Regions from separate parts of the Priestia sp. BR_2 genome, predicted to be linked through region 2. Evidence: riboswitches for the same ligand, from Rfam matches in the RefSeq annotation. Region 2 holds a riboswitch; each other region holds the start of a gene.
The links. Region 2 has a riboswitch for cyclic di-AMP ahead of RB298_RS01140 (resuscitation-promoting factor). Riboswitches for the same ligand answer to the same signal wherever they lie in the genome.
Positions count from the first base shown of each region.

Region 1: linked by a shared signal. The riboswitch ahead of RB298_RS05455 (APC family permease) and the one ahead of RB298_RS01140 (resuscitation-promoting factor) in region 2 are both predicted to bind cyclic di-AMP.
Region 3: linked by a shared signal. The riboswitch ahead of ehuB (ectoine/hydroxyectoine ABC transporter substrate-binding protein EhuB) and the one ahead of RB298_RS01140 (resuscitation-promoting factor) in region 2 are both predicted to bind cyclic di-AMP.

Region 1 is NZ_JAVFHM010000139.1:61,091-66,490, reverse strand. It holds gene RB298_RS05455 (APC family permease) at 53-1,879, opposite strand; cyclic di-AMP (ydaO/yuaA leader) riboswitch at 2,046-2,241, opposite strand; gene RB298_RS05450 (molybdopterin-containing oxidoreductase family protein) at 2,728-4,806, shown strand; gene RB298_RS05445 (ABC transporter permease) at 5,164-5,400, shown strand, end outside.
Region 2 is NZ_JAVFHM010000058.1:29,086-34,485, reverse strand. It holds gene RB298_RS01150 (HD domain-containing protein) at 287-1,576, shown strand; gene RB298_RS01145 (TatD family hydrolase) at 1,673-2,437, shown strand; cyclic di-AMP (ydaO/yuaA leader) riboswitch at 2,643-2,857, shown strand; gene RB298_RS01140 (resuscitation-promoting factor) at 3,127-4,314, shown strand; gene rnmV (ribonuclease M5) at 4,501-5,046, shown strand; gene rsmA (16S rRNA (adenine(1518)-N(6)/adenine(1519)-N(6))-dimethyltransferase RsmA) at 5,050-5,400, shown strand, end outside.
Region 3 is NZ_JAVFHM010000170.1:22,217-27,616, forward strand. It holds gene ehuA (ectoine/hydroxyectoine ABC transporter ATP-binding protein EhuA) at 1-274, opposite strand, end outside; gene ehuD (ectoine/hydroxyectoine ABC transporter permease subunit EhuD) at 287-949, opposite strand; gene ehuC (ectoine/hydroxyectoine ABC transporter permease subunit EhuC) at 953-1,606, opposite strand; gene ehuB (ectoine/hydroxyectoine ABC transporter substrate-binding protein EhuB) at 1,608-2,462, opposite strand; cyclic di-AMP (ydaO/yuaA leader) riboswitch at 2,817-2,963, opposite strand; gene RB298_RS08410 (SDR family NAD(P)-dependent oxidoreductase) at 3,333-4,076, opposite strand; gene RB298_RS08415 (flavin reductase family protein) at 4,259-4,870, opposite strand; gene RB298_RS08420 (ring-cleaving dioxygenase) at 4,867-5,400, opposite strand, start outside.

The sequences.
Region 1 (5,400 bases), on a different contig from region 2:
TCGTGATGGGCGAGGCTGTCCCCAGTAATGAATCAAGCAGGGAACAAGCCCGCTATTTTTTTAAATGGTAGGGAACCGTCGTGATGATCACGTCTCTCCGATACAGGAGATGTGCCCGGATGAGCAGGCTGGATTGATTGTGCAGGAAATTATGCCAGCCCTTCTTTGGGATGAACTGCGGAATGACGACGGTAACCTGATAGTCGGATTCGCTGGCCTTGCGCTGCACGGTATCGATGAATTTCGTCAGCGGCTGAATGATGCTCCGATAAGGCGAGTGCAGCGTTACCAGCCGGATGTCCGGCTGCCACTTTTTCCATTTTTCCTGGAAGGCGACTTCCTCCTCCCGCTCGAACGGCACGTACACCGCGATGATTTGGCCCGCTCCCAGCGATTTGGCGTAATTCAGCGAGTTCTCCACCACATGCGTGATTCCTGCCACAGGCAGGATGATGACATTCCCCTCAATCGGCTTAACCGGCTCGCAGGTCGTAATCCGGAGCTGGTCCGCTACCGCCTCGTAATGCTTGCGGATCCGGGTGAAAATCCAGATGATCAGCGGCAGGAATATCAGCACGGTCCACACCTGGGCGAATTTCGTAAAGAAGAAGATCATGGTCACGATAAAGCTGATGCATGCGCCGGTGGTGTTAATGATCAGTTTGACGATCCAGCCTTCGGGCTTTTCGCGAATCCATTTCACCATCATCCCCGTCTGGGAGAGGGTAAACGGGATAAACACGCCGACGGCATAGAGCGGAATCAGATGCTCGGTTTTGCCTTCAAAAGCCAGCAGCAGCAGAATGGAGAAAAATCCAAGAATAATGATTCCGTTCGAGTATCCCAGACGGTCGCCGCGGACGGTGAACATTCTAGGAATGAACTTATCCTTCGCCAGATTGACGGCAAGCAGGGGAAAAGCGGAATACCCCGTGTTGGCGGCGAGGATCAGAATTAAGGCCGTTGTCCCTTGTATGAAGTAATAAAGCGCATTTCGCCCGAAGGTATGCTCGGCAATTTGGGAAACGACCGTGACTTGTTCGCTGGGACTGACCCCATAGTAATAAGCCAGGAAAACGATGCCCGAAAATAACAGGGCCAGCAGCGACCCCATCGCCACCAGAGTTTTGGCCGCGTTATTCGGGGCCGGGTCTTTGAAATTCGGAATGGCATTGGAAATCGCCTCCACGCCGGTCAGGGCGGAGCTGCCCGAGGCAAATGCGCGCAGGAGCAGAAACAAGCTCAGCCCGGCTACGGGCGTGCCGATCGGCGTATGAAGCTCCGGAGACGCATGGCCTGTGGCAATGTTGAATATCCCTACCCCGATCAGGATGAATAACGCAAGCACGAACAGGTAAACCGGATAAGCCAGTATGGAGGCCGACTCCGTAACCCCTCTTAAATTCAATACGGTCAAGCATAGAACGAACACGATGGAAATCGGCAGATTATAGGCATGCAATTCCGGAAAAGCCGACGTGATCGCATCCGTCCCGGCCGACACGCTGACCGCAACCGTCAGGATATAGTCCACGAGCAAGGAACCGCCGGCAACCAGCCCCGGGTACATGCCCAAATTCCGTTTGGACACGACATATGCGCCGCCGCCGTGCGGATAGGAGAAAATAATTTGTCTGTACGACAGGATAAGTGCCAGCAACAAGACCAGGACGCCGACGGCAATCGGTATGGAATACCAATAGGCAGCTGCCCCGACGGTCATCAACACAATGAGGATTTGTTCCGGGCCATAGGCCACGGACGATAGCGCATCGGATGACAGGATGGCCAGCGCCTTGGTTTTATTCAGCTTTTGTTCGCCTAATTCCGTCGATTTAAGCGGTCTTCCGATGAGGAAGCGCTTGATTGAGGATAACATGGTTGTTTTTCACCGCCGCTTAAGATTAAGTTCATGGTAGAAGCTCCCTGAACGGACTTCTATCGGTGTTTTTTATATGCTGGACATAGGAGCGGTCACCCTTCCTATGCTGATTTTTGGCAAACAAAAAACACAGGGTAGAACCCTGTGTTTGATCACAAGTTCACAACCCTCCCGATCAACGCTGACGAGGTTAGCTGTCGGATTCGGGCGGTGAGAGTCGCCCTACCTGATTCCATCGCGGCGTACGTACGCGATGGAATCAGGATTCACCCCTTAGTATGGTTGAAGGATCCTATAGGTATCCTTCCATACGGTTGGTTCCCCCGCTTTCCATCAAGGAAATTAAGCGAATGTCATGTGAATATGAAGAATGTTTTCGAAGCTGAATAGTATATTACGCCTGCTCCAATCGTTTGTAAAACATCCTCCAACGAGCATTCGAACAAAATTATTTATAAAAAATGACAGATAAGCGCTTACATAATGACGTGGCTTTGACTGGCTTTTTATTTTGCATGTTTTCTGCGAAAATCACGAGTTTCTATAATATGGAAGGTTAGTCGCGGGGAACATCGGTCACTGGGAGGATGCCATATAAACAAATTCGCCATGCCGGTCTCGGGGGAGGAGACACTGGCATGGCGAATTTTTTTGGGAGTGGTCCATGATTCGGCAAGGAAGAGAAAGGGTCTGGGTTCCTCTTCTTTGCTCTTGATAGGAATATACCCGGGGGGAAGAAAAGTGAATCACCTGATTAAGAAAAAAATGTATGACTTTACTGGAACCCCGATTTTCTTTTAAGATAATGGGATATGATGCAGCCGAGCAAAAGGGGGAAGCACGAAATGACTCAAGCGATGATTCATCAGGAAAACGGCGTATTTCCGGCGGTATGTCCGTTGGATTGTCCCGATACATGCGGCCTGCTGCTGCATAAAGAGAACGGAAAAATCGTCAAGGTGACCGGTAATCCGGAGCATCCGATTACGCAGGGAGCCATCTGCAATAAAGTCCGTAATATGGCACACCGGGTGTACCATCCGGAACGCGTGCTCTATCCGCTGCGAAGAGTAGGTCCCAAGGGAGAGGGCGCCTTCGAGCGGATCAGCTGGGACGAAGCCATTCAGGAGATAGCCGGACGCTATAAGGGCTTGATCGAGGAATACGGCTCCGAGAGCATCCTGCCCTACAGCTTCTACGGCAATATGGGGATATTGAGCGTCGACGGCATGGACCGCAGGTTCTTCAACAGGCTGGGTGCCAGCCGCCTGAAGCAGTCGATCTGCAATTCCGCGGGCAATGAGGGCTGGAAATCCTTGATGGGGTTTAATGGGGGAACCGTTCCGGAGGACACCGTACGAGCCGACGTCATCCTCGTCTGGGGCGGCAACATCGTCAGCACCAATATGCACCAGATGGTGATTGCAGAGAAAGCGCGCAAAGCCGGTGCCAAGGTCGTTGTGATCGATGTCCACAAGAACCAGACGGGGCAATGGGCGGACTGGTTCATTCCGCTGTATCCAGGCACGGATGCGGCGCTGGCCGTCGGCCTCATGCACATCATGTTCCGTGACGGCATGGTAAATGAGGAATTCCTCCGCAAGTATACGATTGGTCATGAAGCCTTGCGCGAGCACGTCAAAGAATACACGCCGGAGCACGTTTCTTCCATTACCGGCATCTCGATCGAGGATATCGAGAAATTGGCCGAGCTCTACGGCCGGGCCGATACCTCCTACATCCATATCGGCAACGGTCTTCAGCATCACGACAACGGCGGCTTGACGGTGCGCAGCATTGCCGCGCTTCCCGCTTTGACCGGACAATGGCTGAAGCGGGGCGGAGGGGCCGCCAAGTCGAACGGCGGTTACAACAGCATGGATAGCGACGCGCTTGAGCGTCCCGATCTCCGGCCGAATCCCGAAGCGCGCACCATTAACATGAACCGGATCGGCGAAGCGCTTGCCATGACCGAACAGCCGATTAAGTCGCTCTTCGTTTATTGCAGCAATCCGCTGGTTGTGGCTCCCGATACCGAGCGGATCAGGGAAGGGTTTGCACGGGAAGATCTGTTTACGGTTGTGCATGACCTGTTTATGACGGATACGGCCAAGTATGCCGATATCGTGCTCCCGGCAACCTCCTCGTTCGAGAATACGGACCTGTACGCTTCCTACTGGCATCAGTACGTTCAGCTGCAGGAGCCGGTCATTCCGGCACTTGGGGAGAGCAAGGGCAACGTAGAGCTGTTCTCCATGCTGGGACGGGCTATGGGGTTCCAGGAACCGGCTTTTCATGAGACCGAGGAAGAGATGATCGCAAGAGCGCTCGACTTCCCGGATAACCCTTATCTAAACGGCGTCACGCTGGACAAGCTGAGGGAACAGCGCCATGTGAAGCTCGATATGACGCCGCTTGACACGTATCTGGATCGTTTGCCGACGTCTTCGGGACGCATCGAGTTATACTCTGCGCAGCTGGAGGAAACAGGTCTGCCGCCCCTTCCGACCTACGTGCCGCTGAAGGAAGGATATGACGGGGTAAGGCGCGGCCGCGGTCATCAATACCCGCTCATGTTCATTTCGCCGCCGAACCATAACTTCCTGAACTCGACCTTTGCGAACGTGGAGAAGCATCAGAAGCTGGAGAAGGAGCCGGCCCTGCAGATTCACCCTGCGGATGCGGAGGAACGCGGGCTTCAGGACGGCGAGATGGTCATCGTATATAATGACCGCGGAACCTATGAAGTCCGGGCGAAGGTGACGGATAAAATGCTGCCGGGCACCGTAGTCAGCCAAGGCCTGTGGTGGGAAGGCGAGGGCCGCAAGCAGCGCGCCAATGCCCTTACGCCGGACAGGCTGTCCGACATGGGCGAAGGGGCTACCTTCTTCTCGACGGTGGTCGAGGTCAGGCGGAAGCAGTAAAGCGATAGACCCACCCTTGCAGATGGATGGCCAAAGGACAGATAAAGCAGAAGAGGCCCCTTTTGGGCTTCTTTTTGCATACTGCAAACGTGAAACGTGAAACAAAAAGACCTGTAAGATCCTACTGATCTTACAGGTCTTTTTCATTGACGGCATTTCTTATACTTTTTGCGGAACTGTCAAGAGCCAGAATCCGTCCGAAGTATCAAAAATCGCGGGTTTGTTATATAGTTTCACACAATTGTCAAAGGTAGAATGTCCTTAAGCCCGCTGCATAGCGGTAATCGGCCCACCAATTCACATGAACGGGGCAAATGCTAAAAGCACGAATGAATTTAGATAGACGGGAGGAAGAATATGTCCCCAACCGCATCGAAACCGCAGCCTGAAGGGTTGTCTCCGAAGGGTCGGGTTTACAGCCGGAGCTTGCTGTGGCGCTTGATGAAGCAATGGGATGTCCAGCTGATGGTCATTCCGGGCATCATCCTCGTCCTGATCTTTTCTTATCTGCCCATGTATGGGGTGCTGACGGGTTTTATGGATTACAACCTGTTTACGGGCTCGCGAATTTGGGAGAATCCCTGGGTCGGATTG
Region 2 (5,400 bases):
TCATAATTCGACATAGTTCTAGTTTTTATGTTATTTATAGTACCAACGATTCCCAAAACAGTCAACCTATATTTTTGAGAAATCGGAACCTGTTTACGAAAGTATAGTGAACAAAAGCCTTATATAGCAACGGAATTACCATAATCGAACCAATTTTCACGACGATTTTGGATTTGTCGATTTGGAAAGCGCGATTTTACGTTATTCGACACAGTTCGACATTAGATGTCAAAAGAAGTGTTTATCGGCTAAAACCAAAGCGTGAACGAGAAGGAGATGAGATGAAATGCATTCACCCATTTCGGAAGAAAAAGTGTTTAAGGACCCCGTCCATAATTACATTCATGTGCAGGACGACATTATATGGCGGTTAATCGATACCCCGGAATTTCAGCGGCTTCGCCGGGTCAGGCAGTTGGGCACTTCTTTCCTGACCTTTCATGGAGCTGAGCACAGCCGATTCTCCCATTCTCTTGGAGTCTATGAAATTACGAGAAGAATCATCTCTCAATTCGAACGGAGAGGGTATTCCGATTGGCCTGCCGAGGAACGGCAAGTTGCGCTCTGCGCGGCGCTGCTGCATGATGTGGGGCATGGACCCTTTTCGCATTCCATAGAAGAAGCTTTTCATATGAACCACGAGGATTGGACATGCCGGATCCTGCTCGGAGATACTTGCGTCAATCGGGTACTTCAGGAGCTCGGTTCCGATTTTCCCGAGAAGGTCGCCTCCGTTATTAACAAAACCTACGATAAGCCGATTGTCATGAATCTGGTCACTAGTCCGCTGGATGCAGACCGGATGGATTATTTGCTAAGGGATGCTTACTATACGGGAGTCAATTATGGAACGATTGATATCGACCGAATCTTGCGGATGCTGCGGCCGTACCGCGATCGGGTCGTCGTGAAGGAATCGGGCATGCACGCGGTGGAGGATTATCTCATGTCGCGGTATCAGATGTACTGGCAGGTGTATTTTCATCCCGTCACCCGAAGCTCCGAAATCATCCTGCGCCAAATCTTTCGCCGGGCCAAGGAGCTGCATGACCGTGGATATGCTTTCCGTTTCATGATCGAACCGCTGCCTGCGTTGTTTTCGGGGAGTATCGGCGTGAAACAATACCTGCGTCTTGATGAAGCCTTGATTCAAACGGCCTTTCTGCAATGGACGGAGGAGGAAGACCCGCTTCTTAGCGAATTATGCGGCCGTTTCATGCACCGAAAGCTCTACAAATATGTAGAAATCGACAACATCGATCTGGAAACCATCGACGGGATCCGCCAAGCGTTCCGCGCGGTGGGGCTGCATCCGGAATATGACCTGGAGATTGATTTTCCAACGGATCTTCCTTATGATAAGGTTCATTCCGATATGCCGCTTAACGAGAAACAGATTCTCCTTCTGGACCGGCATGACGAGCTGAGGGAAATCTCGGAGGTATCCGATATCGTACGCTCGATCAGCGGCATTCATAAAGGGCGGTACCATCTTTATTATCCGGAGGAGAAGGTGGGCCCGCTCCTGGGTCAAATGCCGGAGACGATAGCCGACGTTTTCAAACAACAGCATTAAATCAGGCAAAACAGGACAACCGTTAATCCCCTTGCATTCAACCAACTAATGGAAAATAGACGACATAGAAACGACAGGAAGGAGAGTGTGGATAGTATGCTGTTCGACACGCACACTCATATGGACGCTCCCCAATTCGACGAAGACCGGGAAGCTGCAATTCAGCGGGCGCTTGAAGCCGGCGTTACGCGGATGATCAATATCGGATTTAACCGGGAGACGATCCCGACCACGATGAAGCTGGCTGAGACTTATGATTTTATATATGCAGCGGTAGGCTGGCATCCTGTAGATGCGATCACCATGGAGGATCAGGACCTGGATTGGATCGCCTCTTTATGCAGTCACGATAAAGTGGTGGCAATCGGGGAGATCGGCTTGGACTATCATTGGGATACGTCCCCCAAGGAAGTGCAGCACCGCGTGCTTCGGCGCCAGATCGGGCTTGCCCGGGAATTGAACATGCCCATTGTCATTCATAACCGGGATGCGCATGAAGATATCGTTAACATTTTGCGTGAGGAGAAAGCCTCCGAGGTCGGCGGTGTCATGCATTCCTTCTCCGGAAGCTGGGAAACGGCCAAAATGTGCCTGGATATGGGATTCCATATCTCGTTTGGGGGGCCGATAACGTTCAAGAATGCGAAGCAGCCCAAAGAGGTTTTGGCAAAGGTTCCGCTTGATCGATTATTGATCGAAACGGACGCGCCTTACCTGACACCTCATCCCTTCCGCGGGAAACGAAATGAGACCGCATATGTAAAATTGGTGGCGGAGGCGGCGGCCGAAATTAGAGGGTTGTCCTATGAGGAATTGGCCCAAATTACCACCAAAAATGCGCTGGAACGATTTGGTATTTAACGAAAACAAGAGCAAAAGCCATGAAAAAGGGAGCATTTTCGATTAATTAAAGTTTTTTAATCAGAAAAGGCGTTGATATTACAATATTTTAACCTTTTACTTGAGAAAATGTGGTTGAATGTCGCTTTACAACCTGCATACAAACAGGATATCATCTTTTCAGTGATAAGAAGCTGCGATGTGCAGATCGCAGCCGAATATTTCATGAACCGTCTCGCTTAATCTCCGAAATTCTGGAGAACGGGGGAACCGATACTGCGGTGCATACTGGTCTGGATGCACGAAGCTGTATTTGATTTCTTTTTCGGGTCTTTGGGGTGAATTTGAAGGATCTCGCCATGAGCGCGCATCCGGATATAGGGCGTCTCTCTTACGTCCGAACCCGACAGCTAACTCCGTAAGCGAAATAAGAGGGGAAATCTCGTGCATACCATTTCCATGATTTCATTCATCAGGAAGCCACGTTAGAGCCTCTAGTACTCTTTCAATGGCTTCTTTTATTTTTGAATAATGGAGACGGGTCCATCATACTCTTGGTAAACAGGAGGTGATGGCAGATGGACGGAAGACGGGAATTGACGCAGGGTGTAGATAGATAGCAGGGCGCCCTGTGAGAAAAATTGCTATAGTCACGTCAAATGCATTCATGCGTTTACCTAGACGGCGGGACTATGAAGGAGGATGGAATAGTGGGCATTTTTCAACCTGAAGAAACCCATGAATCACAATCATCCAGCATGTCTTACGCATTGAGATGGAAGCATGACAATTTGCGTCAACTGATGTTGCTCGGCGCCATGGGTGCCGTTACGGTATCACTTCTCATATCGTTGGTTGTACATGACCAGGCAGGCAAGGAAGTTCAGCTTGTCGTCGACGGCCGGGTCACTACGGTGGAAACACGTGGATCGTTGCTGCAGGAATTGCTGGATGAGCAAGCGATCACGTTGAGTCCCCAAGATCAAATTTCGATGCCCCTGAACGGCGCAATCCGGGACGGAGACCGAATTATTATTGACAGAGCTATTCCAGTCAACGTTACGGTAGGCAGCAAAACCAAAACCATATTTACATCCCAGGATACAGTTGATCATGTACTCAAAGAGGCTGGCGTTACGATCCAGGGTGAAGATATAGTACAACCGTCGCAAGACACGAAGCTGACCAGCAATATGAATATCCATGTCGTTCGCGTCACGAAGCAAAAAGTTAAGGAAACGGAAGACCGCGAATTCCGCGTGATCAAGACGGCCGATCCATCGCTTGAAAAGGGCGATAACCGCGTCATTCAGCGGGGCGAGTCTGGTCTTATGGTGAACCATTACGAGAAGGTCTACCACAATGGCAAGCTGGTTTCCAAGACGAAGGTCTCCCAACAAATCGAACGCAGAACGAAGGATAAAATCATTGCCGTAGGCACGAAAAAAGTGGAGAAGCCTGTTATCGTCCAGGCGGCAGCCACCGATGTAAAAGCTACACCGGCTAAATTGTCCGGCACGAAAAAAGTAACGACCGCCAAGGCTGTGGAGAACAACGTGGTTTCCCGCGCAGGCGTTGATTTTAAATACAAGAAGGTATTGAACAACGTGTCGATGACCGCGTATTCCGCCGAACAGCAAGGAATCGGTACGCGTACCGCATCCGGCACACGCGTTACGGAAGGTCGCACCATCGCCGTTGATCCTAATATCATCCCGATCGGATGGTGGGTTTACATCGAAGGCATCGGCTTCCGCCGTGCTGAAGATACGGGCGGCGCCATCAAAGGAAACAAAATCGATGTCTATTACGATTCGTTGAAATCGGCCATGAATTTCGGCCGGAAGAGCGGCCGCACCGTTTACGTGATCGGTCCGGTTAAACCTGAATTGAACTAGACGCATGAATTCCAATTTACTTTGCCATTCTAATGCTATACTATTTAGCTTATAATATATGATGATCAAGAAGAGGGAATATTTCCTCTTCTTTTGTTTTGTTAAGACCGGAGTAATCAAGGCTAAACGGGTTGAGCCTTAACGTTGTACAGGCCTGCTCTGCTTGGGAAGGAAGAGAACGAACGCATGATTAAAGAAGTGATTGTCGTGGAAGGCAGGGACGATACCGTTGCCATTAAACGGGCCGTGGAAGCCGACACGATCGAAACCGGCGGTTCAGCGATCAACAAACAAATCCTGAAGCGCATAGCGCTTGCCCAGGAGCGCAGAGGCGTTATCATATTGACGGATCCTGACCATGCGGGTGAACGAATCCGCAAAATCGTGGATCAGGGCGTACCCGGCTGCAAGCACGCCTTCATTCCGGAAGCGGATGCTACCCGGAAAGGGGATATCGGCGTGGAGAATGCCTCGCCAGAGGCGATCCGGCGCGCGCTGGAGCGGGTCCACACGTCTTTTGAGGGTGCAGAGAGCCTGATCAGTTTGGAGGATATGCTGGAGGCAGGATTATCGGCTCACCCGGAGGCTGCGGCAAGACGGATGGCGATGGGTAATCTGCTGGGCATCGGATACTGCAACAGCAAGCAGTTCCATAAACGATTGGCCATGTTTCAAATATCGCGGGAAGAATTTCTGGCAGCACTTGCACAGCTGGAAGAAGGGGGCGTTTAGCTAATGAGTCGGATCGAGGATATATCAACACCAAGACGGACGAAGGAGATCATCTCGCGCCATGGATTCTCCTTCAAGAAGAGTCTGGGCCAGAACTTTCTCATCGATCAGAATATTTTGTATAAAATCGTGGAAGCTGCAGGACTGGATGAAGATAAAGGCGCGCTCGAGATCGGACCTGGCATCGGTGCACTGACGGAGAAGCTGGCACAGACGGCAGGAACCGTCACCGCGGTCGAAATCGATCAGCGCCTGATTCCCATCCTAAGGGAAGTCCTGGAACCCTACGGGAACGTGAGGGTTCATCATGGGGATGTGCTGAAGGTGGATCTTCATGAGCTGTTCCGTCAGGAT
Region 3 (5,400 bases), on a different contig from region 2:
GCTCGCCATCGACCTCGATGGTCCCCTCGGTCGGCTCCTCCAGCGTCATCAGCATTCGGCCCATCGTCGTTTTGCCAGATCCGCTCGGTCCGATCACGGCCACCTTTTCTCCCGGCTTCATCTCCAGATCGATGCCCTTCAGCACCTGCAGGTCGCCATACGACTTGGTCACGCCCGCATATTTCACGATCGGCTGTGAGCCCGTAACGGAATTTCTTTCCCGCCCCGGCTTCTTCGCCTCTTCAGCCTGCTCATCGATTACAACGGCATTCAATAGACTCCCTCCTTATTTTCCACGCTGCAGATTCAAACGCTTCTCCAGCCTTTGCACCAGCAACGACGCGATATAACTGATGATCAGGAACAGAATCCCGACCAGCGTGTACGGTTCGAAAGCGCGAAATGATTGCGACACGATATTTTTGGCCGTCAGCATCATCTCGACCAGCGTTATGGCGCATAGAATCGGCGTTTCCTTAAACATGACAATCAAATAATTGCCCAGCACCGGGATGATCGGCGGCACCGCTTGCGGCAGTATAATGCTCCGCCAGGTCTGGGATTTCGTGTAGTTCAGCGCGGTTGCGGCTTCCCACTGTCCTTTCGGCACCCCTTCAATGCCGGAACGGTACACCTCCGACAGATACGTGCTGTAATGCAGCCCCAGGCCGATGACGCCCGCATAGAAGGCCGGAATCGAAATGCCCGTCAGCAGCGGCAAGCTGTAATACAGGAAGAACACCTGTACCAGCAAGGGGGTATTGCGAATAAATTCTATGATTCCTTTGGTGATGAGCGACAAGGGCTTAAATGTACTCCGCGCGGCAAAGGCAAGCAGCAGTCCGATAATCAATGCCACCACAAAAGCACAGAGCGTGACCCATACCGTCATTTTTAATGCGCTCAGAAGCTGCGGCAGTATTTCAAACACATATTTCCAATCCCACATCCGCTACAGCCTCCCCGCGGTCAGTTTGCGCTCCAGCAGTCGAACCGCCATCGAGACGAGCGTGGCGATGACAAAATACATGAAGAGCAGCAGCACCAGAATCTCGGTCGTCCAGGAGATGTAATTGTTGCGGAGCACCATCGCCTGATACGTCAAATCCGCCATCGTGATGAAATAAACGAGCGAGGTGGATTTGATGAGTTCCACAAGTTGATTCCCGAACGGGGGAAGCATTCGCAGGGACGCTTGGGGTAGTATAACGTTCCACAGCCTCTGCCAAGGCTTCATGTTAAGCGCCACGGCAGCTTCCCACTGTCCTTTCGGAACGGCAAGCACCGCGCTGCGAACAATCTCGGAGCCGTATGCGCCGAAGTTAAGTCCGATCGCGAGAATCGCCGCCAGCATTTTCGGAAGCTCGATGCCGATGAACGGAAGGGCAAAATACAACCAGAAGAGCTGCACCAGCAAGGAGGTTCCCCGAAAGACTTCGACATACACGGCCGTCGCCGTGCGGACGATCCACAGCTTCGACAGCCGGCACAATCCGGCTGCAAAGGACATCACGATAGCCAGGATGGCTGAAAAGAACGCGACGATAATCGTGATCTCTGCTCCTTTGAGCAGCGTCGGAAGAAAATCGATCCAAGAATTCGGCATGCTATTCCCCGCAGAGCGCAGCGGCCGTCATCTCACCCGGAAGCTCTTCTTCCGTGAACCCGAACTCTTGCAAAATTTCCAGCAGCTCGCCCGACTCCTTCATCTTTTCAAGCTCTGCATTATAAGCCTCCTGGAACTCGGTATCCGCTTGGCGGAAAGCCGTAGCCCCGTAACCGCGAACGCTTTCGCCGTCGATGACCGGCTGCTCGAAATCAGCCACGCGTTCGATGCTGTCGTCGCTGGCTGAATCCAGCATCGCCTGCAGGGACGGCCCCGTCATGGTAATCGCCTGCACCCGATCGGCCTGGAGGGCGCTGATCGCCGAAGCCTGGTCAGGGACCTGTACGATCCGGTCCGCAGGAATGCCCGATTTCTCCATGTAGCCGATTTCGACCGCGCCGGTCATGACGGCCACCTTGGCCTGCTCATTCTTGGCAATGTCCTCATAGCTTCCGAGTTCCATCGGATTCCCTTGCTTTACCGCAAGGGCTTCCCCGATGCTGTACTCCGGATTCGCGAACAGGACGGCAGAGCAGCGGTCAGGATTAATGAACATGCCTGCCGTGATCAGATCAAACCGATCGGCCTGCAATCCGGCGACCAGCGAACCGAATTCCGTTAACTCCCCTCTCATCTCCTTGATGCCAAGACGCTCCAGAATAACGCGGGCAATCTCAACCGCTTCGCCCGTGAGCTCCCCATTGGCTTCTTTGTAGGCATACGGCTTCTCGTTCGCAAACCCTACGGTGATATATCCCTGCTCAATGGCTCGATCCAGCGTACTTCCTTTGTCGCCGCAAGCCGCGAGCAATACCACCATCATCACGGACAACACCAGCACAACCACTTTCTTCAAAACCTTCCACAACCTTTCGTAATAGCTTTTCACTTTCTTAAAAAAACGGCATGACGAAATTATCCGTGTTAGCACATGCGTTAACTTGGATATATAGACATTCAGATACCCGTGCATGGGACGAGGCTTCAGGGAAGATGATTCATCCGCTTCCTTGCACGCTTTGACCCAATGCCGTCTGACCGATTCAATTCGTTCCACATTTGCAGGCGCTGCCCCTCCTCTGTAATTGAATGCAAAAAGGCCACCAAACAGGGGATCTAGACATAGCTCCGCCAGCAGGGGGTCAAAAAATAGAGAAAAGGCCCCTATAGAGAATAAAGGGCCTTTTGTATGAACATCCATTATGTATGCAAGACCCATCCACTGCTGACGAGGTTAGCTGACGGACTCGGGTAAGATGGTACCCTACACTCGTGAATTCCAAGTGACTCGCCCCTGGTGAAACTGGTTCCCCCGCTTTCCGGAATATGTATGCCGGAAACTAAGCGTGTGTTCATGATAAAGGGAAGCTCAGGAAAAGTCAAACCCCTTTAACCGCTTTTTCTGGAAATTCAGAAGTAAAAAACACCGTTTTTGCAACGAGGATATTGAGCCTTTTGAACACCTTATTTAAGGCTGTCCATACACCGGATTGGTCATGGAATCCATGCTCCATTTTCCGCTATATAGCAGGCATTTGACGGGTCTTGCGGAAATCGTTCATGCCATATATGTTTTATGCCATGAATGAGCCCCGGATCAGGAAGTCTGCCCGTATGAAATACGGAACCGAAAAAAAATTTTTGAAACACTCCATAATAAGTCTGATAACAACGCCTGGAATGACTTAAAAAAAAGCCCCGATGCTTAGCATCAGGGCTTTTCTCATCATACCGCGGTATAGCCGCCATCCACCAGCAGGCTCGTGCCCGTAATGAAGGAGGCATCTTCACTGGCGAGGAACAACACGGCTTTGGCCACTTCTTCCGGCTGTCCCAAACGGCCCATCGGATGAAGACCGACCAGGTGCTGCGTGATCGCTTCCGTTCTTCCCTTGATCAGCGGCGTATCGATATATCCCGGACACACGGCATTGATTCGGATTCCTTTGGAGGCATAGTCTGCGCTGAGCGACTGGGTTAACAGCTTGACGCCTCCCTTGGCCGAAGCATAGGCGGTTACCCCTGCTTTTCCGACATGGCTATGGATCGAGCCGCAGTTTACGATTGCCCCTCCGGTTCCTTGGGACAGCATTTGCTGAATAACATATTTATCGCACAGGAAGACCCCTGTCAGATTAATATCAATCGTTCTCTGCCAGTTATCCATCGTTAACTGATCGGCAGGAGCATCATGGGCAATGCCTGCGTTGGCAAACAATACATCGACACGGCCAAAATGCTGCACCGTCTGATTCACCATATTCGCGACTTCCTGCTCTTGGGTTACATCCGTTTTGACGAACAGCGCTTCAAAGCCGGCTCCTCTCAATTCGTCGGAAACCGCTTGTCCCTGGTCGGAATAATCCGCGATAACGACCTTGGCTCCCTCTTTCGCAAAAAGTCTGACTGCCGCTTCGCCAATCCCGCTGGCGCCCCCCGTCACGATGACAACCTTGGAATCAAATTTCATGCGTTGATCACTCCTATGTTGTAAATTCATCAACCGGCTATCCATTCATGTAGAATGGGCAAATACCGACCATGATATTCCAATACCCCGTTTCCTAATGAATGACCGGCAACCTATCGAAGAAAAAGAATGTTCGCTAAAAATAGTCGCAAAGCAATAACCCTATTCAAGCTCAAGCCCTGTCAGACCGGACGCTCAATCGTAAACATCTCTCCCAGGGTCGAATAGATATTTCCTGCCATGCGGCTCACAGGTTTCAACTTCGAGGCGTCAATCCGGCCATGCTCGTAGAGCTCCTCGGACACGTGAAATCGGACGACGCGGGCAATCAATAGATCAGCGGCAGGCAGCTGATCCGCGCCATCCAACGTGACGACCTGCTCCAGCACGCATTCCATGCGGATCTTGGATTCCAGAACGCCGGGAACCTTAACAACGTCACTAACGACCGGGGTTAAACGGGTTCGGTCAAGCTCACTTTCGTCCGGAGGCAGATTCGCCGCCGTTTCGTTCACGGCTGCAACGGTATCTTCGTCCACGATGTGGATGACAAGCTCGCCGCTCTGCATGGCATTTCTCGCCGTGTCCTTGGGTGCACCGTTCTTTCGCTGAACGGAAACCGACAGCAAAGGGGGATTGCTCGACGCAATGGAAAAGTAACTGAACGGCGCCGCATTCAGCACGCCATCCGCCGATAATGTCGTAACGAAAGCGACCGGACGCGGAACGACGCTTCCAATCAGCAGCTTGTATGTGTCCCGTTCGCTTTGGGTATTCGGGTCAATGGATATCACTTGAGTTGCCCCTCTCCTGTATTTTTGACTTGTATAGGCTCCAACCCCTGCTCGATTCGGGCACGCTCCGGTTCGAACCAGGCAGGAAGCTTTAATTGTTCCCCCAGCGAGTGCAGGTCTTCGTCCACCGTAAATCCGGGCGGATCGGTTGCGATCTCAAACAGGATCCCCCCACGTTCCCTGAAATATAACGCTTTGAAATAGTTACGGTTCCTGATATCCGTAGGGCGAAATCCCTGCTCCTTCACCCATTCATGCCATTTGCCGTGCTCCACATCATCTTGAGCCCGCCATGCGATATGATGGGTCGTTCCGGCACCTCCGGCTCCCAAAGGAATATCCCGCATCGGCAGATCAATCACGTTGCCGAAGGGGCCCGCAGCTTGAAACCGGGCATAATTGACGTCCTCTCCAATGTAGGTCAGTCCCATGACGTTCTCCAGCGCCTTCTTCGTTTCCTCCCATTTGCTGCTGAACAGAACCGCGCCGCCGAATCCCTTAATGGCTGTATCCGGAGTTATATCGTCCAC